3 regions of the Burkholderia mycopellens genome follow, and region 1 is predicted to be linked to each of the others. Evidence: predicted binding sites of a transcription regulator. Region 1 holds the regulator's gene; each other region holds the start of a gene.
The links. Region 1 encodes FliA, which starts transcription of late flagellar genes. Its sites were predicted from a motif close to CTAAAGTTTNNNNNNNNNNNGCCGNTA; they were not measured.
Positions count from the first base shown of each region.

Region 2: a site for FliA is predicted at 2,959-2,985, ahead of ACPTTC_RS05700 (DUF4088 family protein). Genes of this name have one in related genera too.
Region 3: a site for FliA is predicted at 6,333-6,359, ahead of flgM (flagellar biosynthesis anti-sigma factor FlgM). Genes of this name have one in related genera too.

Region 1 covers NZ_OZ183802.1:232,053-241,563, reverse strand. Annotated here, with positions in the region: gene ahcY (adenosylhomocysteinase) at 1-1,154, opposite strand, end outside; S-adenosyl-L-homocysteine riboswitch at 1,187-1,302, opposite strand; gene ACPTTC_RS01095 (RNA polymerase sigma factor FliA) at 1,401-2,135, opposite strand; gene ACPTTC_RS01090 (MinD/ParA family protein) at 2,158-2,976, opposite strand; gene flhF (flagellar biosynthesis protein FlhF) at 2,969-4,705, opposite strand; gene flhA (flagellar biosynthesis protein FlhA) at 4,702-6,801, opposite strand; gene flhB (flagellar biosynthesis protein FlhB) at 6,798-7,994, opposite strand; gene ACPTTC_RS01070 (DUF805 domain-containing protein) at 8,335-8,715, opposite strand; gene ACPTTC_RS01065 (DUF3443 family protein) at 9,301-9,511, opposite strand, start outside.
Region 2 covers NZ_OZ183802.1:1,209,885-1,219,395, forward strand. Annotated here, with positions in the region: gene norM (multidrug efflux MATE transporter NorM) at 1-914, opposite strand, end outside; gene ACPTTC_RS05690 (RNA-binding S4 domain-containing protein) at 1,050-1,268, opposite strand; gene ACPTTC_RS05695 (hypothetical protein) at 1,538-1,939, shown strand; gene ACPTTC_RS05700 (DUF4088 family protein) at 2,063-2,845, opposite strand; gene ACPTTC_RS05705 (AzlD domain-containing protein) at 3,007-3,345, opposite strand; gene ACPTTC_RS05710 (AzlC family ABC transporter permease) at 3,342-4,109, opposite strand; partial or broken gene ACPTTC_RS05715 (AraC family transcriptional regulator) at 4,232-5,132, opposite strand; gene ACPTTC_RS05720 (CreA family protein) at 5,195-5,680, opposite strand; tRNA gene ACPTTC_RS05725 (tRNA-Asn) at 5,800-5,875, opposite strand; tRNA gene ACPTTC_RS05730 (tRNA-Asn) at 5,951-6,026, opposite strand; gene fdxA (ferredoxin FdxA) at 6,129-6,452, opposite strand; gene pncB (nicotinate phosphoribosyltransferase) at 6,774-7,973, shown strand; gene ACPTTC_RS05745 (LutC/YkgG family protein) at 8,062-8,724, shown strand; gene ACPTTC_RS05750 (sodium:proton antiporter) at 8,768-9,511, shown strand, end outside.
Region 3 covers NZ_OZ183802.1:3,738,121-3,747,631, reverse strand. Annotated here, with positions in the region: gene ACPTTC_RS17470 (multifunctional CCA addition/repair protein) at 1-810, shown strand, start outside; gene ACPTTC_RS17465 (helix-turn-helix domain-containing protein) at 845-1,642, opposite strand; gene ACPTTC_RS17460 (M24 family metallopeptidase) at 2,068-3,918, shown strand; gene ACPTTC_RS17455 (SGNH/GDSL hydrolase family protein) at 3,938-5,293, opposite strand; gene ACPTTC_RS17450 (flagella synthesis protein FlgN) at 5,465-5,905, opposite strand; gene flgM (flagellar biosynthesis anti-sigma factor FlgM) at 5,974-6,303, opposite strand; gene flgA (flagellar basal body P-ring formation chaperone FlgA) at 6,422-7,669, opposite strand; gene ACPTTC_RS17435 (flagellar basal body rod protein FlgB) at 7,874-8,362, shown strand; gene flgC (flagellar basal body rod protein FlgC) at 8,403-8,828, shown strand; gene ACPTTC_RS17425 (flagellar hook assembly protein FlgD) at 8,884-9,511, shown strand, end outside.

The DNA of each region.
Region 1 (9,511 bases):
ACGAGGCGGCCTTCCGCCAGCAGGATGATGCGCTTGCCGTCCGGGAAGATGATGTGGTCGACCTGCGGCTTGATGTTTTCCCACTGGTACTGACGGGTCGACGCGACGTCGATTTCCGAGTCGAAGTGACCGATGTTGCAGACGATCGCGTTGTGGCGCATCGCCTTCATGTGATCGTGGTTGATCACGTGGTAGTTGCCGGTCGCCGTCACGAAGATGTCGGCCTTGTCGGCCGCGTATTCCATCGTCACGACGCGGTAGCCTTCCATCGCCGCCTGCAGCGCGCAGATCGGGTCGATTTCGGTGACCCACACGGTCGCGCCCAGGCCGCGCAGCGACTGCGCGCAGCCCTTGCCCACGTCGCCGTAGCCCGCGACGACCGCGACCTTGCCCGCGATCATCACGTCGGTCGCGCGCTTGATGCCGTCGACCAGCGATTCGCGGCAGCCGTACAGGTTGTCGAACTTCGACTTCGTGACCGAATCGTTCACGTTGAACGCCGGGAACGGCAGGCGGCCGTCCTTTTCCATCTGGTACAGGCGGTGCACGCCGGTCGTGGTTTCCTCGGTCACGCCCTTGATGTGCGCGAGGCGCGTCGAGTACCAGGTCGGGTCCGCGTCGAGGTGCTTCGCGATCGACTTGTACAGCGCGACTTCTTCCTCGTTGGTCGGCTTCGCGATCACCGAACGGTCCTTCTCGGCCTTCGCGCCGAGGATCAGCAGCAGCGTTGCGTCGCCGCCGTCGTCCAGGATCATGTTCGCGAATTCGCCGTTCGGCCATTCGAAGATGCGGTGCGAGAACTCCCAGTATTCGTCGAGCGATTCGCCCTTGAACGCGAACACCGGCGTGCCGGCTTCGACGATCGCGGCGGCGGCATGGTCCTGCGTCGAGAAGATGTTGCACGAGGCCCAGCGGACGTCCGCGCCGAGCGCCTTCAGCGTCTCGATCAGCACGCCCGTCTGGATCGTCATGTGCAGCGAACCGGCGATGCGCGCGCCCTTCAGCGGCTGCTGTGCCTTGTATTCGTCACGGATCTGCACGAGGCCCGGCATTTCGGTCTCGGCGATATTCAGTTCCTTGCGGCCCCAGCCGGCCAGCGCCATGTCGGCGACGACGTAATCGTTGGAAGCTTTGGAATCGATCATGGCGTTCATCACGCCCTCCTTTCTAAAAAGTTTCTAGATTGGTGACGTGAGCGCCGTTCAGGAAGCGGAACCGGCGCGGTTGTGCCGCGCGGCTGCTTGGTGAAGCCTTCCGAGCCTGGCGGACGCAGGATGGTCCGTCGCAACGCTCCTCGGAAAGCGGAGAGGATTGTAGCAAATCGGCGCGCAGAATGCGCAAGCGCGGCGCACACACGACGCAAGCGCGCGGCGCCGTCGCGCGCGGCCGTCAGGAAAGGGTCAGGACTCCGCGCCGACCCACGCCTGTTCGCGCAGCCGCGCGCGCAGGCGCGCGACGGCCTGGCTGTGCAGCTGGCACACGCGCGATTCGCTCACTTCGAGCACCGCGCCGATCTCGCGCAGATTCAGACCCCGTTCGTAGTACAGCGACATCAGCAGCTTCTCGCGCTCCGGCAGCCGCTCGATCGCCTCGACGAGCGCTTCGCGCAGGTGCTCGTCGAGCAGCGCCGACAGCGGATCGGCGTGATCGACGCGGTAGCGGTCGAGGAACGGCTCGTCGTCGGCCGCACGGTCGAAATCCTCGTAGTAGATCAGCTGGCTGCCGTGCAGGTCCTGCAGCATCCCCTGGTATTCGTCGAGCGGCATGTTCAGGTGCTGCGCGATCTCGGTCTCGCTCGCCGAGCGGCCGAGATGCTGCTCGACCTGGTGCACCGCGTGCTCGACCTCGCGCGACGTCTTGCGCAGGCTGCGCGGCAGCCAGTCGTTGCTGCGCAGCTCGTCGAGCATCGCGCCGCGGATGCGCTGCGTCGCGTAGGTCTCGAACTGCGCGCCCTGGTCTTCCTTGTAGCGGCCGGCCGCGTCCATCAGGCCGATCATGCCGGCCTGGATCAGGTCGTCGAGGTCGACGCTCGCCGGCATCTTCGCGACGAGCTGCAGCCCGAGGCGTCGCACGAGCGGCGCATATTGCGCGAGCACGTCGGCCTGGGACATCTTTCCTTGAGCGTTGTACATCATGGCTCTCTCCTTCCGGTGGCCCTCACGCGGCGTGTGCCGCGCCCGCCTCATACGACGGCTTGCCGCCCGCGTGCACGGCGCGGCCCGCTCCCGAATGCGGGCGCATCGGCCAGTACAGCAGGTCGGCGGCAATCTGCCGGTAGTCGCGCGCGGCAGCCGACGACGGGAACGCGTCGACCACGACACGCATCAGCTCGCGTGCGTGCTCGACGAGCGGATCGGCGCTCACGCAGCCCGCGTCGGCGATCGACACCGTCAGGTAGCGGCTCGCGACGCCCGCGAGGTTGTCGAACGCGACCTTCGCGTCCGCGTGGCTGCCGACGTGATTGGTCAGCACGCGGAACTGCGCGAGCGCATGCGCGAAATGCAGCCGCTTCATGCACGCGTACGCCTCGGTGATCGCCTGCGCGGCGACCCGCGTGACGACCAGCACGTCGTGCGCTTCACGTGCGAGCGTCGAGAACGAACCGTCGGCGCCGAGCTGCGCGTCGACGAGGACGATGTCGGCCGGCCCGTCGATGAAATCGCTCAGTTGCGCATCGGTGTAGCCGGTGCGTGCGAGCCGCGCCGCGCCGCACAGGCCGAAGCCGGCCGCGACCCGCGTGCGTTCGCCGTCGCGCAGCCACGCGCCCGCCAGCGTCGCGCTGGCCGAATGCACGTCGGCACGCTCGTCGACGACGAGCACATCCTTGCCGAGCGACGCGAGCGCCGCCGCCAGGTTCACGACGGTGGACGTGCAGCCGACACCCGCCGGCCCGCCCGTCACCGCGACGATGCGCGACGCGCGCCCGGCCAGCAGGCGCCGCAGGCCTTCGGCCTGGTCGATGTTTCGTTTATCCAAATCGCACCTCGTGCAGCTCGGCGGTGGAACGTGCGGTCAGTGCGGAGAGCAGCGTCGGCATGTCCTCGTCTTGCGGCACGAAGGGCGAGCCGTCGCGCGGTACACAGAACGCGCTCTTCAGCAGGAATTTGGTCGACGCGACGTACAGGTTCTCCGGCACCTTCTGGCCGGTCGACACGTAATGGATCGGCAGCTTGTAGCGGATCACCGTGTCGAGCACGCCGCCGAGGTGGGTCGCCTCGTCGAGCTTCGTGAGGATGCAGCCGGCCAGGTCCGGATGCTCGCCCGCGCTGCGGTACGCCTGCACGACTTCGTTGAGCGTGTCGCCGTGGCTCGTCGCGTTGAGCAGCAGCAGGCGCTGCACCGGCGCGTTCGCCCCGTGCAGCATCGCGATCTGGTCGGATACCGCGCGGTCGCGCTGGCTCATGCCGATCGTGTCGATCAGCACGATGTGCTTGTTGCGCAGCTCGGACAGCGCGAGCGCGAGGTCGCCCGCATCCTTCACCGCGTGCACCGGCACGCCGAGGATCTTGCCGAAGATGCGCAGCTGCTCGTGGCCGCCGATCCGGTAGCTGTCGGTGGTCAGCAGCGCGACCTTGCTCGCGCCGAAGCGCATCACGCAGCGTGCGGCCAGCTTCGCGGTGGTGGTCGTCTTGCCGACGCCCGTCGGCCCCATCAGCGCGAACACGCCGCCGCGCTCCATCAGCGCATCCTCGCTTTCGAGCACCGGCAGGTTCGACGCGAGCACCGACTGCGCCCATGCGGCGGCCTGTTCGAAGGTCTGCGCGCCGTCGCCGGCCGGCATGTTGTCGACCAGCATCCGCACGAGCTGCGCGGAGAAACCGGCCGCGAACAGGTGCTTCGTCAGCGCACCATGCACGGCGCTGCGACGCTGGCGGTCGTGCCACAACAGGCTGTCGAACTGCTCTTCCATCATCCCGCGCAGTTCGCCGAGCTCCTGCATCACCGTATCGTTGACGATCCGCTCGATGCGCGACTTCACTGCGTCGGCCACCGCGGCCGCGGTGTCGTCGGACAGGCGCGTGCGCTCGGCCGTCTTCGCAGCATAGGCCGCGTTCGCGTTCGTGTCGGGCGCGCGGGCGGCGGCCGGCATCCGGCGTTCGGCGTCGCGCACGATGTCGCGCGCCCAGTCGGGCGGCGTCGCGCTCGCGGCGGCCCGCGGGGCAGGCGCGCTCGCCTGCGGCGCGGCGGGCGCCGCCTGCGCACGCGCCATCAGCGCGTCACGCTGCTGCGTCAGGCGCTTCGCGTGCTCGACGAGCCACGGTGCGGGTTCGGAGGCGGCGGCCGGGGCCGCGGCAGGCGGCGCTGCCGCAGCCAGCGCGTCGTCATCGATCGCCGACGGTTGCGCCGCCGAGTCGTCTGCCTCGGCGCTTGCGCCGAACACCGACGAGAACACGTCCGGCAGCCCGCCTTCACCTGCCGCATACGGATTGACCGTCGGGCGGGCCAGCGCCGCGCCCGGGCGCGACACGATGCCCGGCACCGCGGCGGCCGGCACGGATTCCGGCACGCGCGGCGCGGCGATGCGCGGGCGCGCCGCAGCCGGCGGCGTCACGGCGGCCAGGTCCGAATCAGCAAGCGCAACGATTTCCACGCTGCCGTCATCGAGCGTGCGGTTCGACAGCACGACCGCGTCGGCGCCGAGCGCCTCGCGCACGAGACGAAGTGCGTCGCGGCTCGTTGCGCCGGTGAATTTGCGAATGTTCAAGCGGAACCCCCGATGACGTTAACGACTTTGATCGTGCGTGTGTCCGGCACTTCGGCGTACGACAGCACTTTCAATTGCGGCAGGCTGCGGCGCAGGAAACGCGCGAGCATCGCGCGCAGCGCGTGCTGCACCAGCAGCACGGGCGGCAGCCCGAGATTCTGTTGACGCAGCATCGCCTGTTGCGTGCCGGTCAGAAGGTTGTGCGCGAGGCCGGGTTCGAGACCCGGGTTCGCGCCGGTGGCGAGCGCCTGCGACAGCACGCGCTCGAGATTCGAGTCGAGGCCCATCACCTGCATCTCGCCTGCGCCCGGATACCACTGCTGCGTGATCGCGCGGCCGAGCGCCAGCCGCACGGCGGCCGTGATCTCGAACGCGTCGCCGCGGCCCGCGTGTTCGGACACGGCCTCGAGGATCGTGCGCATGTCGCGGATCGGCACGCCTTCCTCGAGCAGGTTCTGCAGCACCTTCTGCAGGGTCGTCAGCGAGATCGTCTTCGGGATGAGGTCCTCGACGAGCGACGGCGCGTCCTTGCCGGTGCGCTCGACGAGCGACTGCACTTCCTGGCGGCCGAGCAGCTCGGCCGCGTGCTGGACGACCAGATGATTCAGGTGCGTCGCGACGACCGTGCTCGCGTCGACCACCGTGTAGCCGTACACCTGCGCCTGTTCGCGCATCGCGACGTCGATCCACACGGCCGGCAGCCCGAACGCGGGATCCTGCGTGACGGCGCCCGGCAGCGCGGCCGTCACCTGGCCGGGGTTGATCGCGAGCCACTGGCCCGGGAACACTTCGCCGACACCGATCTCGACACCCTTCAGCGCGATCCGGTACGCGTTCGGCCGCAGCTCGAGGTTGTCGCGGATATGGATCACCGGCGGCAGGAAGCCGATTTCCTGCGCGAATTTCTTGCGGATGCTCTTGATGCGCTTGAGCAGTTCGCCGTCGCTGTTCTTGTCGACGAGCGGGATCAGCCGGTAACCGACTTCCAGCCCGAGCGGGTCGATCAGCTGCACGTCGTCCCAGGTCGCCTCGTGGCTGTCCGCCGGCAGCACCGCGGGCGGCGCGATGTCGGTCAGGTCGCCGGCCGCCTTGCGGGCCGCCGCGCGCTTGGTCTGCGTGCGGGCCAGCCAGATCGCGCCGCCGCCGAGCGCGAGGAACGCGAAGTGCGGCATGCCGGGGATCAGCCCCATCAGCCCGATGATCGCGCCGGTGATGTTCAGCACGCGCGGGTTCGTGAACAGCTGGCCGGTGATCTGCGTGCCGATGTCCTCGTCGGTCGCGACGCGCGACACGATCACGCCCGCCGCGGTCGAGATCACGAGCGACGGGATCTGCGCGACGAGGCCGTCGCCGATCGTCAGCAGCGTGTAGTTCGTGCCGGCCGCGGCGAACGTCATGTCGTGCTGGACCATCCCGACGATCAGCCCGCCGATCACGTTGATCGCCATGATGATCAGGCCGGCGATCGCGTCGCCGCGCACGAACTTCGACGCGCCGTCCATCGACCCGTAGAACTCGGCTTCCTGCGACACGGCCAGGCGGCGCTTGCGGGCCTGCTCTTCGTTGATGAGGCCCGCGTTCAGGTCGGCGTCGATCGCCATCTGCTTGCCGGGCATCGCATCGAGCGTGAAGCGCGCGGACACTTCGGCGATCCGCCCCGCGCCCTTCGTGATCACCATGAAGTTGATGATCATCAGGATCACGAACACGACGATACCGACCGCGAAGTTGCCGCCGACGAGGAAGTGGCCGAATGCCTCGATCACCTGGCCGGCCGCGTCCGGGCCCGTGTGGCCTTCGAGCAGCACGACGCGCGTCGACGCGACGTTCAGCGACAGGCGCAGCAGCGTCGAGAACAGCAGCACGCTCGGGAACGCCGCGAAGTCGAGCGGCTTCATCGTGTACATGCTGACGAGCAGCACCATCACCGACAGCGCGATGTTGAACGTGAACAGCAGATCCAGCAGCAGCGGGGGCAGCGGCAGGATCATCATCCCCAGGATCATGCAGATGAGGATCGGGCCCGCGAGCGCGCGCAGGTTGGTGCCCGCGAACGGGTTCGGGCGCTTCGCGAACAGGCCGGTCGGGGTGCTCATGCCGCACCTGCCTTGCCGAGCGTGTCTTCGGCTTCTTCGCGCTCGTCTTCGGCGGGCACCGACGCGCCCTTGTCGAGGTCGGCCGGCACCACCAGATCGACCGGCGCCGCCGGGAACGCGCCGCCTTCCGAGCGGAAGCGCTTGAGCTGGTAGACCCACGCGAGCACTTCGGCGACGGCCGAGTACAACGAGCCGGGAATCTCGCGTTCCAGTTCGACGTTGTGATACAGCGCACGCGCGAGCGGCGGCGCTTCGAGCAGCGGCACGTTGTGCTCGGCCGCGAGTTCGCGGATGCGCGCGGCGACGAGGTTCACCCCCTTCGCGACGACCTTCGGCGCGCGCATCTCGCCGTCCGTGTATTGCAGCGCGACGGCGAAGTGCGTCGGGTTCGTCACGACCACGTCGGCCTTCGGCACGGCCGCCATCATCCGGCGGCGCGCGATCGCGCGCTGCTGCTGGCGGATGCGCCCCTTCACGTGCGGATCGCCTTCGTTCTCGCGATGCTCGCGCTTCACTTCTTCCTTCGTCATGCGCAACTTCTTGTTGTACTGCCAGATTTGGTAAGGCACATCGAGTGCGGCGACCACCAGCATCCCGGCGACCGTCGTGCCGCAGCACACGGCGACCAGGTGCAGCGCATCGGGCAGCGCCGCGCCGAGCGGCTGCGTCGCGAGGCCGAGCAGTTCGTCCTTGCTGCGCCAGATCGCGATGCCGCCGATCCCGCCGACGACCAGCGTCTTCGCGAGCGACATCCCGAGCTGGATCGGCCCCTGGATCGAGAAGATCCGGCCGAGGCCGGAGATCGGGTTGAGGCGGTCGAACTTCAGCTCGAAGGTCTTCGACGAGATCAGCCAGCCGCCGAGCGCCATCGGCGCGAGCAGCGCGGCGACGCCGGTGAGCGCGAGGATCGGCAGCAGCGCGGCGAACCCTTCGAGGCTCGCGCTGCCGGCCGCCGACAGCATCCGGTTCGTGTCGAACGCGGTCGCGCGATCGAACGTGAACGCGCCGCGCAGCATCGCCTGCAGATGCCCGCCCGACGGGCCCGCGAGCAGCCAGGCGCCATAGAACCCGGCCGCGAGCAGCGCGAACGAAGCCAGCTCGCGCGAACGCGCGACCTGCCCCTCCTCGCGCGCCTTCTCGCGGCGCCTGGGAGTGGCGGCTTCGGTCTTGTCGAGATCGCTCTCGTCTGCCACGTGGCCTCCAGTCGGGTACGGCGGAATGCCGCTTTCCAGTGACACCGATTATTCATGGAGGCGTCAAACGCCGATCGGTCGAGCAAAGCCGGGAAAGGGGGGTATTTCGGGGAATCGGGCGAGCCGGCGCGAACGGGCCTGGAAGGGGGACGGAACGGTGTGCGGCGCGGCGGAAAAACGCGCCGATCAGTGCGTTCGCGGGGTGTCGGCTCCGGACCCAGCGGCGACGGCGTGAAGCGAGGAAGAAGCGCGGAAAGGGAGAAGCGGTGAAACGGCCTGGCGGGTGCGACGCGAAACCCTGCCCCGACGCGACGGCATCGCGCGTCGGAGCGGGCGTCGGTCAGGCTGCCGCGACCGGATCCTCGCCGAAGCGGTTCGGACCTTCGGTGCCGCGCGAGCACATCCACACGAGCAGCAGGATGCCGCCGACGATCGGAATCAGCGCGAGCAGCAGAAACCAGCCCGAGCGGCCCGTATCGTGCAGCCGGCGCACGCTGACCGCGATGCTCGGGATGATCAGCGCCAGCGAAGCCAGGCCGATCACGACGAGCAGCAGCAGCGTGATCAGGCCCGCGTCGCGGCCCGCCGCGCCGATGATCTGCGCGGCGATCGACAGCGCGCAGGTCAGCAGCGCGAAATACCAGTATTCGGCACGGCGCGCACGGCCTTCGAATGTTGCGTATTTATTGAGTGCGGAACGAACGGCTTCTGAAAAATTCATCTTATTACCCTCCTGTTTTATATAGACGACCCCGGAAACAACGCCGGCATTATATGTTTGAATTTCGACGGACTCCATCTGTTTTCACATACCGGGTAGTGCGTGCGCCCGGCCGTATTGCCGCTCGAACGCCGCCCGAACGGCGCGGGAGCGGCCGCAACAGCGGAATGCGACACCATCGGCTTGCATGCCGCGTCATTTCAATAATCTTGAAGACCTGACAGAAACTGCAGCCCGGGATAATCCGGCATTTGATTACATCAGAATGAAATCCGGGTGCGATCGATAATCGGCGAAAGTGTGCCGTATTCGATTAACGGGCCGGCATGACGCAGGTGTGCAAAGCGCGCTACCCTTCGCCATTCCCGATTCCCGATTCCGGTCGAACCGCACCATGCTCCGCCATCCGCTCGTGCCGTGGCTGTCGCTCGCCTGCGTGCCAATAGCCGGCTGCGCAGGCGCGCCGGCTCCGCCGCCGGGCGCGTATGCGGCGCGCCAGTCGGCCCCGTCGCACCACGCACCGCGTCCGGACAAAAAAAGGGGGCGATCGCTCGCCCCCTTGTTCCTGCGTCCCGCCGTGCCGCGTCAGAACGCGACGAAAGGCGCCGCGCCGCCGCTCGCGGTCTTGTCCATCCCGAAGTAGATCGTCTTGCCGTAGAAATGCGGCATGCCGATATCGAGCCAGCTGGACGAACCGAACGGCCCCGCGATGTCGTTGAACGCGAACGTCGACGGGTTCGAGAACAGCGAATCCGCGTTCACGACGGGCATCGATACCGTGCCGCTCACGCCGTTC
Region 2 (9,511 bases), 980 kb from region 1:
TTGGCGGCCTGGCCGATCGCGAGCGGCACCATGAACGCCACCGACGCGACGTTCAGCGCGATCTGGTGGGCGGCCAATGACGTCGCACCGAGGACGCCGATCGTCAGGCCGGTCGCGAGGAACAGCGTCGACTCGACCCCGTACGTGATCGCGACGGGCCAGCCGATGCCGATCAGTTCGCCCATCATCGGCAGCTTCGGGCGCGCGGCGGTGACGAAATGGCGGAAGCGTTGCCGGCCGTGCAGCAGCCAGATCAGTGCGAGCGCGGTGAGCCAGATCGTGATCGTCGTCGCGACCGCCGAACCGAGGAAGCCGAGGCGCGGCAGCCCGAACGCGCCGTGGATCAGCCCGTAGTTCAGTACGCCGTTGACGCCGACGCCGCCGATCGACACCCACAGCAGCCGGCGCGCTGCGCCGATCGCCGGCAGGAAGGCGCGCATCAGCCCGACGCCGATCAGGCTACCGAGCGCGGCGAAGCGCAGGATGCCCGTGTATTCGCCGACGTGATGGGCGAGCAAGGGCGGCTCGTGGAACATCAGCAGGATCGGTTCGGACAGCGACAGCGCGATGATGGCCGGAATCGCGAGCAGCACGGACAGCGCGAAGCCGGTCCAGTAGATGTGCGGGACGCGCTCGTCGGCCTTCGCGCCGCGCGCGTGCGCGACGCTGACGCTGACCGACGACAGCACGCCTTGCAGCACGGTCACGATGACGAAGAAGAAGTTCGCGCCGAGTCCGCCCGCCGCGAGCGAATCGGGGCCGAGCGAGCCGAGCAGCACGGTGTCGGTGACGCTCATCGCCATCTGCGACAACTGAGCGATCGCGAGCGGCGCAGCGAGGCGCGCGGTATCGGCGGCGTGACTGGACAGGGACGGCGGCGCGGCAGCCGTCCGCGTAAGACCGGAATGCGACATGGAATGGGCGCTCGCGCGGGTGCGGGCCCGCGCTATATGTATTTATTTTGAGAGAGAGCTAGCTTACGGCTTTATTCGAACCGTGTCGAACGCGCGCGCCGATGGCCATGTCGCAGGCAGGGGGAACCGTCGGCCCTAGGCTTCGCGCACGGCAATGCGCGTGTCGCCGAGCAGGACGACCTGGCCCGCGCGGATCTTGCAGGTCTTGCGCAGTTCGACCGCGCCGTCGACTTTCACCGCGCCGGACGCGACGATCAGCTTCGCGGTGCCGCCGCTGTCCGCGAGGCCGGTGATCTTGAGAAGGTTATGCAGCTCGACGTATTCGCCGGTCAGCGTGAAATCCAGATTGGGCATGACGAAGAGGGGGCGCAATGCGCGGGAGGAGTCGCCCCGCATCATACGGCACCGCGGGCCGGTGCGCGAGCGCGGCCGGCTGCCGCACGCAGTTGTTAGGGAGTGTGAGCCATTCGTCAGCAAATGAAACGGTGGGTAACAGTCTGAGAGATTCGAGAACCGGCCGCGCGGGCCGCGGGTCTTTTGTCGTACCTGCTGCGTATTGCGGCGGGGATGCAACGGGTCGCATCGCTGCGGTCCGGGCTCACGACTTCCTGAGGAGAATTGCCATGTCCAAGATTCGTACGATGCTGATCGGTGCCGCACTGACGGCGTTCGCCACTTCGGCGGTATTTGCCCAGACGGGCGCGGCGGTGCAGGGCGCAGCCGGTGCCGGCGTGCAGGCGCAGACGCCGGCTGCGGGCGCCGGTGCCGGCATGCAGGGTAGTGCGGGCGCGAACGCGCCGGGCAATGCGGTCGGCGGTGCAACCGATGCGGTCGGTGCGGCAGCGGATGGCGCGAAGGATACGGCGTCGTCGGCCGTCCACTCGGCCAAGAAGCACACGAAGCACGCTGCGAAGTCGACCAAGAGCCGTGTCGGCTCGGCCAAGGCGAAGGCCGGCGAAGCGACCGAAGGCGGCGCATCGGTCGGCGCGGAGGGCGGTGCGTCGGCCCAGGGCGCCATGCAGTAAGCAGTGCCCGGCGCCGCGCGACGTTCGTCCTCGACGGTGCGTCGCGACGGCGGTCATCCGACGGCCCGGTTCGCGTTGCGCGAGTCGGGCCGCTTTCATGTGTCGATGCGATCTGGCGCGCCGTTACGGCCGCCGTTGGCTTTGTCCTTGTCCCTGACCCTGCGCCGGCCGCGCGGCGGCCGGGGTGAATACGCTGCGCAGCCACGCGGCGAGGCGGGCGAAGACGTCGTAAGGCTCCTCGACGAAGATCTCCGGCTTCAGCAGCCGCAGGTATTCCATGATCTGCTGCGCCTCCTGTTTCTGGAACGAGCCGTGCGCGAGCCCGAGCCGCAGCAGTCCGCGCAGCTCGCCGAGCTTGTCGCGCGCGGTGCTGCCGACGCTCATCTCGCACGCGAGCTTGGCCTCGTAGACCCGTTGTCGCAGCGATTCCGCGAGTCGCCATGCAGGCGTCTGCATCAGTTCCTCGAGCGCCTGGATGTCTTGCGCCGCCCCCTTGATCTGCGATGCGAGCGGATCGATCAGCGACGGGTCGCCCTGCGCTTCGGCGACGATCGCCTTCGCCCAGTCGCGGCAAGCCTTCGCGAGTTCGTCGGGGGTCCATTCGGAGCGTGACGCGAAGCCGAATCCGAATTCGCCGGCCTGCCGCATCAGGATCGCGACGACGTCCGGAAATTCCTTGTCCAGCGTGCGTTTTGCCCACGCGTACTGACCGCCCTGCAGCATCCGCTGCACCGCGTGCTCGGTCAGCGGCACCATGTTGTCGAGCAGTTTGGCGCGCAGGAAATCCTCGAACGACGGCGTCGCGAACTGCGGGTCGAGTTTCAGCGACACGCGCACGAACGCGTCGTAGTCCTTGCGCAGGGACTCGAGCGTGTCGTCCTTGAGGGAAAGGGTGATCTGGCCCATGAATCGTCTCGATGGCGGCCCGCGCAAGCCGGCGGCCGGCGCGGCGCACCGGGACGGGCGCAGCGTCGACTGACCGGTGCGCGCCGAGGCCGGTGGCGGGTCTTCATCTCCTATATCGGCGTGCCGTACGGAAACTTGAGCGCGCGTGACCGAGCGTGTACTCAGGCGGGTAGCCAGTGGGGCAGCACGACCCCTTGCCAGAAAAAGAACACCGCGAGCCCTGCCGCGATCGTCACGAGCGGGCGGCGGGTGGCTGCCGATACGAGCACGGCAGCGAGCGCGCCGACGAGCTGTGGATTGCGCCAGGTCAGTTCGGCCGTGCCGCCGTGCGGCGAGACGGTCATCGGCACGATGATCGCGGTCAGCACGGTAACGGGCACGAAGCCGAGCGCGGTCCGCACGAGCGGCGGGAAGGTCAGCCGTTCGCCGAACAGAAACAGCGTCGAGCGGATCGCGTAGGTGATGACGGCCATCCCGAGAATCAGCAGCGCGTAGCTCACGATGCAGCCTCCGTGCGCGAGCCGGCGCGCGTGCGTTCGTGCAGCAGCGTGAGTGCGACGCCGATCGCGACGCCGGCGGCGACCGCACCGAGCAGCCCGAGCTTGTACGGCCAGCCCTGCCAGAAGTACGCGAGCGGGCCGGCCGTCACGGCCGCCGCAAAATAACGCAGCGTGCCGAGTTGCGGGATGACGATCGCGATGAAGGTCGCCGCCATCGCGAAATCGAGACCGAGCGACTGCAGGCCTGGAAATGCCGCGCCGAAGCCGATCCCCGCGAGTGTCCAGACCTGCCAGTTCAGGTACATCGCGAGCCCCGAGCCGAAGAAATAGTGAGGGCCGATCGCGCCCGGCGGGAAATGCCGGTAGTGCGCATAGGCGACCGCGAACACCTCGTCGGTCATCAGTGCGCCGAGCGTCGCACGCCAGCGCAACGGCAGGTGTGCGACATAGGGCGCGAGCGTCGCGCTGTACAGCAGGTGGCGCAGGTTCACGATCAGCGTGGTCGCGAGCACGACGGCGAAGCTGGCGCTGCCCGCGATCAGGCCGAGCGCGATGAATTGCGCGGAGCCCGCGAATACGGCGAGCGACATCAGCGCGCCATGCCATGCGGCGAGCGGGCCGCCGCCAACGAGCGTGCCGAAAATCACGCCGAACGGGGCGGCGCCGATCATCATCGGGATCGTGTCGCGCGCGCCGTCGAGCCATTCGTTCAATGGGCGGCGGGCAGGTGATACGGGTGTCGGGTTCAAAGGGGGCTCCTCCATCAACGGGAGGATAGCGGCCAGGGGGTGTGCTGGCTTGTATGTTCTTGCGCTCGCGGGATCGGGGCGGTGCTTGCCCGCCTGCCGGCGCCGACGGTATCGCGGGGCCGGCCGGACGCTGCGCGTCAGCTCGCCTGCCAGCGCCCGGGCGGCACGCCGAACATGCGCTTGAAATGCCGTGTGAAGTGGCTTTGGTCGACGAAGCCGCTGGCCGCCGCGACGTCGGCGACGGGCACGCCCGCGCGCAGCGGCGCCAGCGCGCGCTGCAAGCGCAGCTGGTTGCGCCAGGCATGCGGCGGCATGCCGGTCGTGCGGGTGAACAGGCGCGCCGCGTGGAACGGTGACAGGCCAGCAGCCTGTGCGACTTCGTCGAGCGTCACCGTGCACATGAGGTCGGCGGCGAGCCGCTCGCGCATCGCGTCGACGCGCGGTTCGTCTGCCGCGAACGGCGCTGGTCGCGGCAGTGCGTCGGCATGGCGCACGATCAGCGTCGATAACGCGTCCAGCATCGCCGTTTCGGCGGCAAGCGGATCGTAGATGCGCGGCGCGCCGCTCGCCGGATCGTCAGCTGGCTGCCCGTGCGCCTGCGAGGGCAGTGCGCGCTCGCTGCCGGCCTCCATCATCCGGTGTGCCAGCGTGAGCCTGGTCGCAAGATCGGCGTCGCGAATCACGCCGGGCGCAAACCACGGCGCGTCCTGCGGGCGGCCGGCGATCGCACTGGTGAGTTCGCGGATGAATTCGACCGGCATGTAGCTGACGCGATAGCACCAGCCCTCGTCGGCCGCGCGCGAACCCGTATGCACTTCGCCGGGATTGATCACGGGTACGGAGCCGGTTTCGGCGACATAGCCGCTGCCGCGATAGGTAAAGCGTTCCGCGCCTTCGAGAATCACGGGGATCGTGTACGCGTCGTGCCAGTGGGGGGGCGAACGTGTGATCGCGATAGGTGGCCGTGACGAGATCCGCATCCGGCAGCAGCGGCGTGCGCCAGTAGCGTGCGGAGTCGGGAAGGCGGGTGGCGGACATGATCGGGCGCGGAAGCGGTCGAATCGACAGTGTATCGTTCGCGCGCCCGGCAGGCGCGGGCTTTACTTGACCGGAATCGTCGTGCCGGCCGGCATCGGTACCGCGGTGACGGCGTTCTTCGGGCTGCCACTGACGATGCGGTCGCTGTAGGTCAGGTAGACGATCGTGTTGCGCTTGGCGTCGACCACGCGCACGACGTGCAGGGTCTTGAAGATGAACGACATGCGCTCGCTGAACACGTCGGTCTGCTGCTTGAGCGGTTCCTTGAAGCTGATCGGGCCGACCTGGCGACATGCGATCGACGCTTCGCTCGGATCCTCGGCGACGCCGAGCGTGCCCTTGATCCCGCCGGTGCGGGCGCGCGACACGTAGCAGGTCACGCCGTTCACGACCGGATCGTCATACGCTTCGACGACCACGCGATCGGAGCCCGTGACGCGAAAATGGGTGTTGACGCTGCCGACCTCCTCTGCGTGCGCGAGCGGCGCCGCGGCGAACGCGGAAAGCAGGAGGGCGAAGGGGGCCGAGCGGAGGAGGCGGTGCTTCATCGATGGAACCGGATGCGAATGCGGGACAGAGACTCTAGCATGCGCGCGACCGGGCGACGAAAGTCGAAAGGCGGGCCGGAAAAACAAAAGGCCCGTCGATTGACGGGCCTTTCGCTATTTGGCTCCCCGACCTGGGCTCGAACCAGGGACCTACGGATTAACAGTCCGGCGCTCTACCGACTGAGCTATCGGGGAATAAATCGGTACATCTGCATGCTTGTTTGTCTACCAGCAAAAAGCCCGTCCACTTTCAACGGGCCTATGCGTTTTTGGCTCCCCGACCTGGGCTCGAACCAGGGACCTACGGATTAACAGTCCGGCGCTCTACCGACTGAGCTATCGGGGAACAAACAACAACAGCAGAGAAACGAGATTATATGGAGCGTTGATCAGGTCGTCAATACTTTTGAGCCGCGGCGCACAAAATTTTTTTGCGGCCGCTGCGCGATCAGCGCTCGAGCAGGTGCAGCTTGTCCTGCACGTCCTTCCACTCGTCTGCGTCGGCCGGTGCCGGCTTGGTCTTCGTGATCGACGGCCAGTCCTTCGCCAGCTCGGCGTTCAGCGCGGTGAACTGCTGCTGGTCGCCCGGAACGTCTTCTTCGGCATAGATCGCATTGGTCGGGCACTCGGCGACGCACACGGCGCAGTCGATGCACTCGTCCGGATCGATGGCGAGAAAGTTGGGACCTTCACGGAAGCAATCCACCGGGCACACATCCACGCAATCCGTGTATTTGCACTTGATGCAGCCTTCGGTCACAACGTGAGTCATTAAAACGCTCCTGCTTGGCGGTATATATGGGGTGGCGTATGCGCCAAAACCGGCATTGTAACTGAAGCGCAAAACCCGCATGGCGTGGTCGGCTATCCGGCTTATATCGTTTCGTGATTAGTTTATAGGGGCGTCCGGGGGGGCTCGCCGAAGGGGCGCACCAACGGGGCGCCTGTACCGTACGCCGGTAGGGCGGGGCGACCGGCGCCGGGCGGCAGGCGGTTTCACGATGGTCGGGCCCGCATTCGGGTAACATGGCCGACAGACCGGGCGGCGCGGGGTGCGCCGAGGCCCTGTCACGATATTGGCGGTGCCGTAATCATGATCATCACTTCGCTGCTCGACACGGATCTCTACAAGTTCACGATGATGCAGGTCGTCCTGCATCACTTCCCCGCTGCAAGCGTCGAATACCGTTTCCGGTGCCGCACGCCCGGCGTCGATCTCGTGCCGTACATCGACGAGATCCGCGACGAGGTGCGCGGCCTGTGCTCGCTGCGTTTTACCGACGTCGAACTCGACTACCTGCGGCGGATGCGCTTCATCAAAAGCGATTTCGTCGACTTCCTCGCGCTGTTCCACCTGAACGAGAAGTACATCTCGATCTCGCCGTCGCCGAAGGGCAACGGCGAGATCGACATCGAGATCACGGGACCCTGGCTGCATACGATCCTGTTCGAGATCCCGGTGCTCGCGATCGTCAACGAGGTCTATTTCCGCAACACGCAGCGCGAGCCCGACTATCGAGAAGGACGCGAGCGGCTGCGCGAGAAAATCAAGCTGCTCGGCGCGAAGCCCGAATTCGCCGACTGCAAGATCGCCGACTACGGCACGCGTCGGCGCTTCTCGAAGGTCTGGCACGAGGAAGTTGCGCTCACGCTGCGCGACGGCCTCGGCCCGCAGTTCGCGGGCACGAGCAACGTGCTTTATGCGATGAAGCACGGCATCACACCGCTCGGCACGATGGCGCACGAATATCTGCAGGCCTGCCAGGCGCTCGGCCCGCGGCTGCGCGATTCGCAGATCTACGGCTTCGAGATGTGGGCGAAGGAATATCGCGGCGACCTCGGGATCGCGCTGTCGGACGTCTACGGAATGGATGCATTCCTGAACGACTTCGACATGTACTTCTGCAAGCTGTTCGACGGCGCGCGCCACGATTCGGGCGATCCGTTCGAATGGGGCGAGCGGATGCTGCGCCATTACGAGTCGAACCGTTGCGATCCGCGTACCAAGGTGCTCGTGTTCTCGGACGCGCTCGACATCCCGAAGGTCATGCAGCTGTACGAACGGTTCCGTGGCCGCTGCAAGCTCGCGTTCGGCGTGGGCACGAATCTCACCAACGATCTTGGCTACGTGCCGCTGCAGATCGTGATCAAGATGGTCCGCTGCAACGGCCAGCCGGTCGCCAAACTGTCGGATTCGCCGGGCAAGAGCATGTGCGACGACAAGGCGTATCTCGCGTACCTGCGCCAGGTGTTCGGTATCGCGCAGCCGGTCGAGGAGGACGCGTCGAAGTAGGCGTCGGCCGAGCGGCCAAAACTGCGTTGCGGCGAGGTCGGCCGGTATAATCCGACAGTATCGCCCGCCAACGTCACGAGGACCGTTCATGGACACTTCCGCTGCCCGTCGTCAGATCCTCGCGCGCATTCGCGCGGCACAGGGGCGTGCGGCCGAACCCGATTCGGCCGAGCGCGACGGCGTTGCCGACTACCTCGTTCGGCATCCGGAGGGCCCGCGCCCGCCGGCGCCGGCCGATCTCGTCGCTGCATTCGTCGACGAAGCGGCACGCCTGTCGACGACGGTCGACGAAGTCGCGACGCTTGCCGAGGTACCGGCCGCCGCGGCTCGCTACCTTTCCGCTCACGGCCTGCCGACGCAGGCCGTCGCGTGGCGCACGCTGGCCGATTTCGACTGGGCGGGCGCAGGCCTGTCGGTCGAATGCCGCAAGCCGCGCGACGGCGATCTGGTCGGCGTCACCGGCTGCTTTTGCGCGACCGCCGAAACGGGCTCGCTGGTGCTGCTGTCCGGCCCCGACACCTATGCGTCGGCCGGCCTGCTGCCGGAAACGCATATCGCAATCGTTCCCGCGTCGCGGATCGTCGCCGGTCATGAAGACGCATTTGCGCTGATCCGCTCGGAGCGTGGCGAATTGCCGCGCGCGGTCAATTTCGTGTCGGGCCCGTCGCGCACGGGCGATATCGAGCAGACCATCGTACTGGGCGCGCACGGCCCGTACCGCGTTCACGTGATCGTTGTACGGGGCGCGTGACGCGCCCGCTGCATCCACTACCACTCGAACAAGGAAGTTCCGCATGAAACGACATGCCGCCTGGGCGGGCATGGCGTCGGGGATCGCGCTTGGCGCCGTTCCCGCGCTTGCATCGGCCGCAACGCTCGACGGTGCCACGCTGTCTGCCCTCTGGGGTATCCCGTTCGCCGGGATCCTGCTGTCCATCGCACTGTTCCCGCTCGTCGCCCCCGTGTTCTGGCATCACCACTTCGGCAAGATTGCGGCCGGGTGGGCGCTCGCGCTCCTGATCCCGTTCGCGTTCGCGTTCGGCGCGGGCACCGCGTTCGGCACGCTCGTGCATGCGCTGCTCGAGGAATACATCCCGTTCATCGTGCTGCTCACCGCGCTGTATACGGTCGCCGGCGGGATCTGCGTGAACGGCAACCTGCACGGCACGCCGAAACTGAACACCGCGATCCTCGCGCTCGGCACGCTGCTCGCGAGCGTGATGGGTACGACGGGCGCCGCGATGCTGCTGATCCGGCCACTGCTGCGCGCCAACGACAACCGCAAGCATGTCGTGCACGTCGTGATCTTCTTCATCTTCCTCGTCGCGAACGCGGGCGGCTCGCTGTCGCCGCTCGGCGATCCGCCGCTGTTCCTCGGTTTCCTGAATGGCGTGAGCTTCTTCTGGACGACCACGCATCTTGCACTGCCGATGCTGTTCATCTGCGTTGTGCTGCTGGCGCTGTTCTTCGCGCTCGATACGTACTTCTACCGCAAGGGCGGCGAGGAGCGGCCGGCCGTGCTCGATCCGACGCCGGAC
Region 3 (9,511 bases), 3.5 Mb from region 1:
GCGCGCTTCGCCGCGCGGTTCGCGGATTTCACGGTCGCGGATGAAACGCTCGCGCTGATGCGGCGGATGGTCGACGCGGGCGAGGTCGACGCGCTCGTGCCCGAGCGCGTGTGGCAGGAAATCGCGCGCGGGCTGATGGAGGCGAAGCCGTCGCGGATGTTCGCGGTGCTGCGCGAATGCGGTGCGCTCGCGCGCGTGCTGCCCGAAGTCGATGCGTTGTGGGGCGTGCCGCAGCGCGCCGATTACCACCCGGAGGTCGACACCGGCGTGCACGTGATGATGGTGGTGGACTACGCGGCGAAGCAGGGTTATTCGCTGCCGGTGCGCTTCGCGGCGCTCACGCACGATCTCGGCAAGGCGACGACGCCCGCCGACGTGCTGCCGCGCCACATCGGCCACGAGGGCCGCAGCGTCGACCTGCTCAAGCCGTTGTGCGAGCGGCTGCGCGTGCCGAACGAATGCCGCGATCTCGCGCTCGTGGTCGCGCGCGAGCACGGCAACCTGCATCGCGTGATGGAGATGGGCGCGGCCGCGCTGGTGCGGCTGTTCGAGCGCAGCGACGCACTGCGCAAGCCGGCGCGTTTCGCCGAGATGCTGCAGGCATGCGAATCGGATGCGCGCGGGCGGCTCGGGCTCGAAGCCCAGCCGTATCCGCAGGCCGAGCGGCTGCGCGTCGCGCTCGCGGCCGCGCGCAGCGTCGATGCCGGCGCAATCGCGCGCGGCATCGGCAATGACACGGAGAAGATCCGGGACGCCGTGCATCGCGCGCGGATCGAGGCCGTCGCGCAGGCGCTCGAGATCGGCGAATAGGGGTGACGGGAAGGGGGCGCGTCGCGCGCCTTCCTCACGCCGACCGTTTCGACTTCTTCTTGCGCGCCGGCTTGGCGGCCGCCGGACGTTTGCCGGCGGATGCGCGCGGCTTGGCCGCCGCCTTCTTGTCTTTTCCTGCCGTGCCGGCGTCGCGATCGCGCTCTGCCCGCTTGGGCGCCGGCCCGCGGCGGCTCGTGCGCGGCTCGCCCGGCGTCGCGCGCGCGACGGGCGCCGGTTTCCCGAGGTCCATCGTCGCGGACACGAACCCGGCGCCACGGTCGTCGAACAGCGGCAGCGTGCCGACCGCGATCACCTCGGCCGGCCCGTCGCCCACGTTGGCGACCCGGTGCCGCTTGCGCGCGTCGAAGTGCAGCGAGTCGCCGGGCGACAGCGGGTAATCCTTCTTGCCGACCGTGTAGCAGATCCGGCCGGCCAGCACGTACACGAATTCGTCGCCGCCGTGCGCGACCCATTCCGATCGGTAGCCTTCCATCATCTGCACCTTGAGCGCGTTGATCTGGCTGCCGTCGAACGTGGTGGAGAGGCGTTCGTACCACTGCGACGACGCGTCGAGCGCGTACGGCCTGCGGCGGCCCGCGCGCGAATCGGGCTGGGCCTGGCGCGGCTGGTCGATCAGCGCGCCGAGCGGCACGTCGAGTGCCTTCGCGACATTGACGAGCGACGTCAGCGAGATGCCCGTGAGGTGGCGCTCGACCTGGGACAGGAACCCGACCGAGAGTTTCGCTTCGGTCGCGACTTCCAGCAGCGTCTTCTTCGCTTCCCGGCGCAGGCGGCGAATGCGCTGGCCGATACGCATCATGTCTGAATCCATGAATCTCTTTCGTGGCAACGAGTCGGGAGGCGGGCGGACGGGCGGTGCAGTCGCTGGGCGGTGATTTCCGCACATCGCACGAAGCATGGCCGTCGGGACGGCGATGCCGACGAATTGTACCGCGCGGTGTCGCCGGGGGAAGGCTCGTTGTGCCGGGATGCGCATGCGCCGCGCTGATTTTAGCCCTACGAAAATTTCAGCTTGACCTCAATTTCGGCGTGCTCTAGATTCTGTCGCGAGTATCAAAAAAAGTTAAGTGAGACGAAATTTTTTTAAAGGCCTGCTGCCGGAACGGCATGGCGGCACGGCGCCGCGCCGGGCCGAGCGTCCACCCGCAGCGGCGCCGTGCCGCGTCAGGCCTGCCTCGGGCCTGCACCCCGCCGCGTCACCGCCGGCCGCCGACAACAATGCATAACGGGCTTCCGATGATCGATCGACTGAAATACAGCTTCTCCGGCCTTCCACCGTACGACGCATCCGTCGTCGACACGCAGGCGGGCCTGTTGCGCCTGCTCGATGCCGCGCGGCTCGACGCGGTGCTGGTCACGTCGCAGGACGAATACGTGACCGAGTACCTGCCGCTCGCCAACAATCCGCGCTACGCGGTATCGGGTTTCGACGGCTCGGCCGGTTGCGGGATCTTCCTGAGCGCGGCGACCGCGCAGGCGCTCGATCTGCCCCCGTTCGTGCTGTTCGTCGACGGCCGCTATCACCTGCAGGCCGAACAGCAGTGCGATCCGGCGCGCGTGCGTATCGAGAAGCTCGGGATGAACGTGACGATCTGGCAGGCGATGGCCGACTGGCTGCTCGCGCACGGTAGCCGGCTCGCCCGGGTCGGCTACGACGCGCGGCGGATCAGCGTCGCGCAGCGCGATCGTCTGTTCGAACAGACGCAGGCCGCGTCGCTCGACTGGACGAGCCTCGCCGACCGGGAAATCGATCGTGCGATCGCGTTGCCGGGCTGGGTCGTCGAGCGGCCGATCTTCGAAGTGCCGGAATCGGCGACCGGCCTGAGCGTCGCGCAGAACCTCGACACGCTGAACCGCAAGCTCGCCGCGCATACCGGCGCGCCGGACGGCAAGACCGCGTTCTTCACCTGCGCGTCGGACGATCTTGCGTATCTGCTGAACAGCCGCGGCTATCACATCCCGAATGCGTCGTCGCACCTCGGTTTCCTGTTCGCGGTCGGCGCCGAGGTGGCGTTGTTCCTGCCGGAAGGCTGCGACCGCTGCGAGGTCACGCTCGAGTCGTATCCGGCGCTGCACGTGATCCGGCGCGATGTCGCGGCGCTCGAGCGCTTCCTTGCCCAGTTCGACGTCGAGCACGTGTGCTACGGCTTCGAATCGGTGAACTGCGCGCTCGTCGACGCGGTGAAGCGGGTGTGGCCGCGCGCGCGGCATGCCGACTTCAACCCGGTCGAGGCGATGCGGGCCGGCAAGACGCCGGCGGTGCTCGACCGGTTCCGCGACGCGTTCGCGCGCAGTTCCGCGGCGATCGCCGAGACGATGCGCTGGGCGAAGACCGGCGAGCCGGGCACGCGCCACACCGAATACGACCTGGCGCGCACGATCAACGACGCGTACGGCGCGCGTTCGGCGGTTGCGCTGACGTTTCCGTCGATCGCGGCGAACGGCGCGAACAGCGCGTTCGCGCATTACACGGCGGCGAGCGCCGACGTCGAGCTGACGGAAGGCGAACTCGTGCTGCTCGACAGCGGCGCCTACTACGAAGCCGGCTTCGCGACGGACTGCACGCGCGTGGTGCTGCGCCGGACCCGGCCGGATACGGTCGCGCAGCCGTGGCAGCGCGAGATCTACACGGTCGCGCTGAAGGCCTGCATCAAGGGGCTCGTCACGCGCTTCCCGAGCACCGCCAAGGGCGGCGACGTCGATGCGCTCGTGCGGCAGGTGTGCCGCGACCACGGCCACGATTTCGGCCACGGCACCGGGCACGGTGTCGGAATTCACGTGCACGAGGGCGGCGTGCGGTTCGCGCCGGGCGCGAAGTACGGGCTCGTGCCGAATGCGGTGATTTCGATCGAGCCGGGCATCTACGTGCCGGGCAAGGGCGGCGTGCGGATCGAGAACATCGTGATCATCCGCCAGGACGACGCGCAGCCGGATACCGTCACGTTCGAGAACATCGTGACGGTCGGCTACGACTGGGACCTGATCGATCTCGACCTGCTCGACGACGACGAGCGCGCGTACCTGCGCGACTACGAGCGGCTGTGCGTGGCGCGCGGCACGCAGGTCACCGCGTGTCCGCTGCTGTAAGCGCCGCCGCCCGCACCGGTCAGTTCAGCAGGCGTGCGCGCACGAACGGCGCGATCCGCTCGGCGAGCCACGCGTGCGTGCGCGTGGTCGGGTGCAGCGTGTCCCAGAACACGAAGCGCGCCGGATCGCGGCAGTCCGCACGCGGTGTCTGGGCGCTCAGGTAGGTGAGCGAGGACGGCTTCGGGATGTCGAGGCACGAACGCTTCGCGTCGTCGAAGCCGTACTGGGCCGGATGGCTCAGCAGGTCGTCGAACAGCGCGGACGCATCGAAGACCTCGAGCCGCAGCGTCGCGCCGTAGCGGGCGCGCAGCGCGGCAGCCGCGTCGGCGAGGCGCCGGTTGTAGTCCTTGACCTGCGCGGCGACACTCGCGGTGTCGGTGCGGGTCGCGAACACCGGCGCGCGCGACACGTCCGGCAGCGTGACGAGCATGATCCGCGTCGCGCCGGCCGCGGCGAGCCGCTCGAGGCTGTCGCGCACCGCATTCGCCGCCTGCTCGGGGGAGCGCCCGTAGTTCACCAGGTCGTTGCCGCCCGCGAACACCGCGAACAGCGTGTTGGCGGGCCGGTAGTCCGGCGCGCGATCCATGTATTCGCGCCACGAATCGACCTGCTGCACGAGGCCCGGCACGACGAGGTACTGGTCGGTTGCCGCGCCACCGATCGCCCAGTTGTAGAACGGCAGCCGCAGCGCGTTCGCGAGATATTCGGCCCACACCGGGCCGTTGCTGAAGCGTCCCGCCTGCCAGCTCGTGCCGTTCGGCAGCTTCCACTGGCTCGCGTTGAACATGTTCTGCGTGTCGGACAGGCTGTCGCCGAACACGATCAGCTTGTTGACGCGCGCGTCCTGCTGCGCGGCGTCGATGGTCCACACCGTGTAGTTGAACGACAGCGCGTTGTTGGCCGCGACCGCCTGCACGAGCTCGGTCCTGATGCCTTTCGCGGAGAGCGTCTTGCGGCACACGTCGGCGAGCGTGTCCTGCGTCGTCGTGCTGTAGAACATGTTCTTCCACTGCGTGATGCCGTCCGCCCACCAGTAGCCGGACACGCGATACCAGTCGCCGGCGGCGGGGTTGCGCGCCCATTCGTAGGTCGCGGCCGGCTTCAGCGGATCGGCGTCGATCCGGTACCAGCAGCGCAAGTACGTGTAGGTGTCGGAGCCGCGGCGCGAGGCGCGCGGCGTGGCGTCCGGCGGGGTCGATGCGGCCGGCGGCACGATGTCGGGGCCGGCCGGCGACAGCGACATGTCGCCCGTCGGCGTGGGCAGCGGCGCGGGGCCGGCGGCCTGCGCCGCGGGGAGCGTCAATGCGGCGCCGAGTGCCGCGATGGCGGAAGCGGCGGTGACGCGGGATGAAAACGGAATGCGGAAAACTGGCATGCGGCCCTCTTCTGATTGTCGTGACGGGACGGCGGCGCGGCTGCGCGGCCGTGTATCGGAAGGGACCGTGAGTGCCGGGCTCGGGCCCGGTCTGTCGAAACGTGAGCTGCCGCGCATGGCGGCGAGAGGCGGAGCGTACGGTGGCGGCGCGGCCGCCGGTCAGTCAGTGCTTCAGCGCATGAGTGCCGACACGCGCCCGTCGGGGCCGTAGACGCCGGCCGGTGCGGGGGCCGAGCGCAGTACCGCGAGCGCGCGCTCGTTGTAGTCCATCCGGATCCGGATCAGCATCCCGTTGTTCGCATTGGCCTGGCGCGCGCGTTCGGCGGACTGCTGCAGCAACTGCCAGCGGCCGGCGAGGCGGGCATCGCGCTCGGCTGCCTGGTCCATCCCCTTCTTGCCGGCCGGAAAGCCGAGTGCGGAAAGCTGCGTGTCGCGCGTGCGTTCGAGCTGCGCGAGCCGGTCGATCAGCTCGCTTTTCCTTTCGACGATCCCGGGCAGCATCTCGAGCGGCTGGGCCATCGTCAGCGCCTTTTCCTCGTAGGCGAGCAGGGACGCGAACGCTTCGACCGTCGCGTGTTCGTCGTTGACCGTGGCCAGCAGCTCTTCTCTCATCGCGTCATGCTCGTCGCGCCGGCGCGGGTGGACGCGCCGGCAAACCGGGGGACCGGCCAGGGCCGGCTTCAGTTGCCCGGGCGCTGCTGCTGCAGCAGCTCGCGGGCGGTATTCAATACGCCGTCGGCGATCTTGTTCGCATCGATCGTCAGCGTGCCGTTGTTCAGCGCGTCCTTGATCGACTGGACCAGACCGGTGTCGATATCGCCGTTGGCGGACGCCGATACCGAACGCAACTGGTCGGACAGACCCGACAGGTTCACGGTCGTGTCGCCGCCGGTCGACCCCGCGTCGGCCGCCTGCGCGGACGAGGACGAGGCCGCGCCGGATTGCGCACGGGTCGCGCCGTTGCCGGTCGGCGCCAGGGGGCTCGGGTTCGGAGTGGAATCGATCTTCACGATGGGTTTCCTGTTCGGTTTGACCCAGATAACGGCCGGGTCGGCCCGAACTTTAGCATCGCGAGCCCGAAATGCTCCGAATAAACAATTCTTTACATTCTTGCCGAGAGAGCCGGCCCTACAGCGGAATTTCCACGGTGCCGGCGTCCTTGACGATCGCCGTGACGATCTGGCCCGCCGCCATCCGCACCCGCACCGACTGGCCGGGCGCCGCGTTCGCCAGCGCGCTGCCCTCGGCCGAAATCGTGAAACCGGGCCCGGCCGCGACCACCCGCACCGTCTGGCCGGCCGACACCGATGCCGCGCTCTTCAGCATGTCCTGCCGCAGCGGCAGCCCGGCCGAGATGCGCGCGAGCGCGGTCGCGCCGATCGCCTGAGCCGGATCGGTGACCACCGCGAGCGGCAGCACCGTCAGGTCGCCGTCGCGGGCGACCAGGTCGGCCGCGGAGAGCGGCTCGCCGGGCGCGATCTGGCGCGCGGCGACGTAATAGGTGGCCTGCACGGTGACTTTCGCCTGCAGGTAGACGGTCCACGGGCGCTCGCCTGCGCAGCGCACGCCGACCGTCGTGCGGCCCCACAGGCGCGCGCCCGTCGGCATGAACGGTTCGAGCGTCGTGCACGCGGCGAGCCCGCGCGGAAACGCGGTCGTGACCGTGGCGGTGGTCTTGCCGGGCAGCCCCGCGATCTGCTGCTGCAGGAACGAGAGGGCCGTGCGGCGGATCGACTCGGGATCCTGCTGGCCGGGCGGCGTCGCGGGTTGGGCCGCATTGGCGGCATTGACCGCCGGGGCCGGGTTCGCGGCAACCGGTACGGCGCGCGGCGTCGGCGCGGCGCGGGCCGCCGCCAGGCGCGAGGCCATGGCCGGCTGCGGGGCTGGCCGTACGGGATTCGACGCGGGTTCGGACGTGCCGGCGACGACCGTCGCGATCGCGTTCGGATCGGCGGCGCGCGGCGCGCCATATCCGGTTCCGGCGTTCGTGCGGGCGGCTGCGTAGACGGGGCGAGGCGCAGGGGCCGGTGCGGGAGCCGGCGGCGGGACGGTCGTCACGACCATCGTGTCCGCCGGTTGCGCCGCGTAGCCGGTGCCGGACGCGCCGGCGGCGCCCGTGCTGCTCGCCGCGCGTCCCGTGTCCGGCGCGAGGCCCGAACCTGGCGCCGGCGCCGCATTCCCGCCGAACTGCCCGCCGCTTGCCGCATTGGCATGCGCGAGCGCGGTTTCGGCCGTCTCGCCGCGCCCCGGAATCACGATCATCGCGTCGTCCGCGTGCGCGGCCGGGGCGGCGATCCACAGCGCCGCGGCGAGCGCAAACGCACGCCGGACGTGCGTGAGCCGCCCGTTCCTTCCGCGAAGTGCGCTGCCAGTCATCGCCGTATCCCCGATCCGTTGCCCCGCTTTGCATTCTAGGGAGCCGGGCCGTCGCGCAAACGATGAATAGAGGGGGCCTTTGCCGCGTTATTCGCCCGATTGCCGGTTGCGTCCGACGCCTACCATCGCTGTCATGGAAAAAAGCCTCTCGGGTCGCCATCCGGCGCGAGGGGCGTGCAGCGCTTCATACGGAGAGACGCACACATGCTGGACAAACTCGATGCGGAATTCGCGTTCGGCCGCCAGGCGCTGGACGTGCGCGCCTACCGGCAGGAACTGCTGTCGTCGAACATCGCGAACTCCGACACACCCGGCTACCAAGCCCGCGACGTCGATTTCGCGTCGACGCTCGCACGCTCGCTGAAGCAGGCGGGCGGCGGCCTCGCGCCGAGCAACGCGGCGCAACTGCCGATGACGCAGCCGGCCGGCGTGACGAGCGGGATGTCGATGGTGTCGACGGCGGCGGGCCACATGGCGGGCACCGCGAAGCTGATCCCGACGGGCGGCCCGTCGGACGACTACGGCCGTGCGCAATACCGGATGCCGCTGCAGCCGGCGCTCGACGGCAACACGGTCGATCTCGACGTCGAGCGCGTGCAGTTCGCGAACAACGCGCTGCACTACCAGACCGGGATGACCGTGATGACCCAGCAGATCAAGGCGATGATCGCCGCGATCACGACGAACCAGTGACGGCGCGCGCCGCCTCCGAATCCGAGCAAAAGGAGCTTCCATGCCTTCGTTGATGAACATCTTCGGCGTCGCCGGCTCGGCGCTGTCCGCGCAGTCGCAGCGCCTGAACGTCACCGCGTCGAACCTCGCGAACGCCGACAGCGCGACCGGCCCCGACGGCAAGCCGTACAAGGCCAAGCAGGTCGTGTTCGCGACCGACCCGATCGGCGGCGCGCGCACCGCGTCCGGCCAGGGCGTGGGCGGCGTGCGCGTGACGAAGGTGATGGACGACCCGTCGCCGATGAAGTCGACCTATGACCCGTCGAACCCGGCCGCCGACGCGAACGGCTACGTGCAGATGCCGAACGTCGATCCGGTGCAGGAGATGGTGAACATGATCTCGGCGTCGCGCTCGTACCAGGCCAACGTCGAGACGCTGAACACCGCGAAGACGCTGATGCTCAAGACGCTGACGATCGGCTCGTAAGCCGCGCGCCGACCGACCTTACAGACTCGACAGTTCCGACAGAAGGCCACCCAGGATGACTTCCTCCAGCACCACGATCGGCAGCAACGGCACCACCGTGTCGAACCTGCCGACCGACACGATGAACACCAACAACGTGTCGAACACCAACGGCACGTCGGCGAGCGACCTGCAGGCGACGTTCCTGAAGCTGCTCGTCACGCAGCTGCAGAACCAGGACCCGACCAGCCCGGTCGACAGCTCGCAGATGACGTCGCAGCTCGCGCAGATCAACACGGTGAGCGGCATCGCGCAGCTGAACACGTCGCTCACGTCGCTGTCGACGCAGCTCACGGCCGGCCAGCAGACGCAGGCCGCGCTGCTGATCGGCACGAATGTGCTCGCGCCGGGCAACGCGGTCGCGGTGAAGAGCGGCGCGGCATCGCCGTTCGGCGTGTCGCTGTCGAGCGCGGTGTCGAACCTGACGATCACCGTGAAGAACTCGGCGGGCACCGTGGTGAACACGATCAACGCGGGCGCGCAGTCGGCCGGCACCGTGCCGTTCAACTGGACGCCGACCGACTCGGCGGGCAACGCACTGCCGGACGGCCAGTACACCGTCAGCGCGTCGTACACCGACAGCAACGGCACGCCGCAGCCGGCCACGACGCTTGCGGCGTCGACCGTGCAGAGCGTGATCAAGC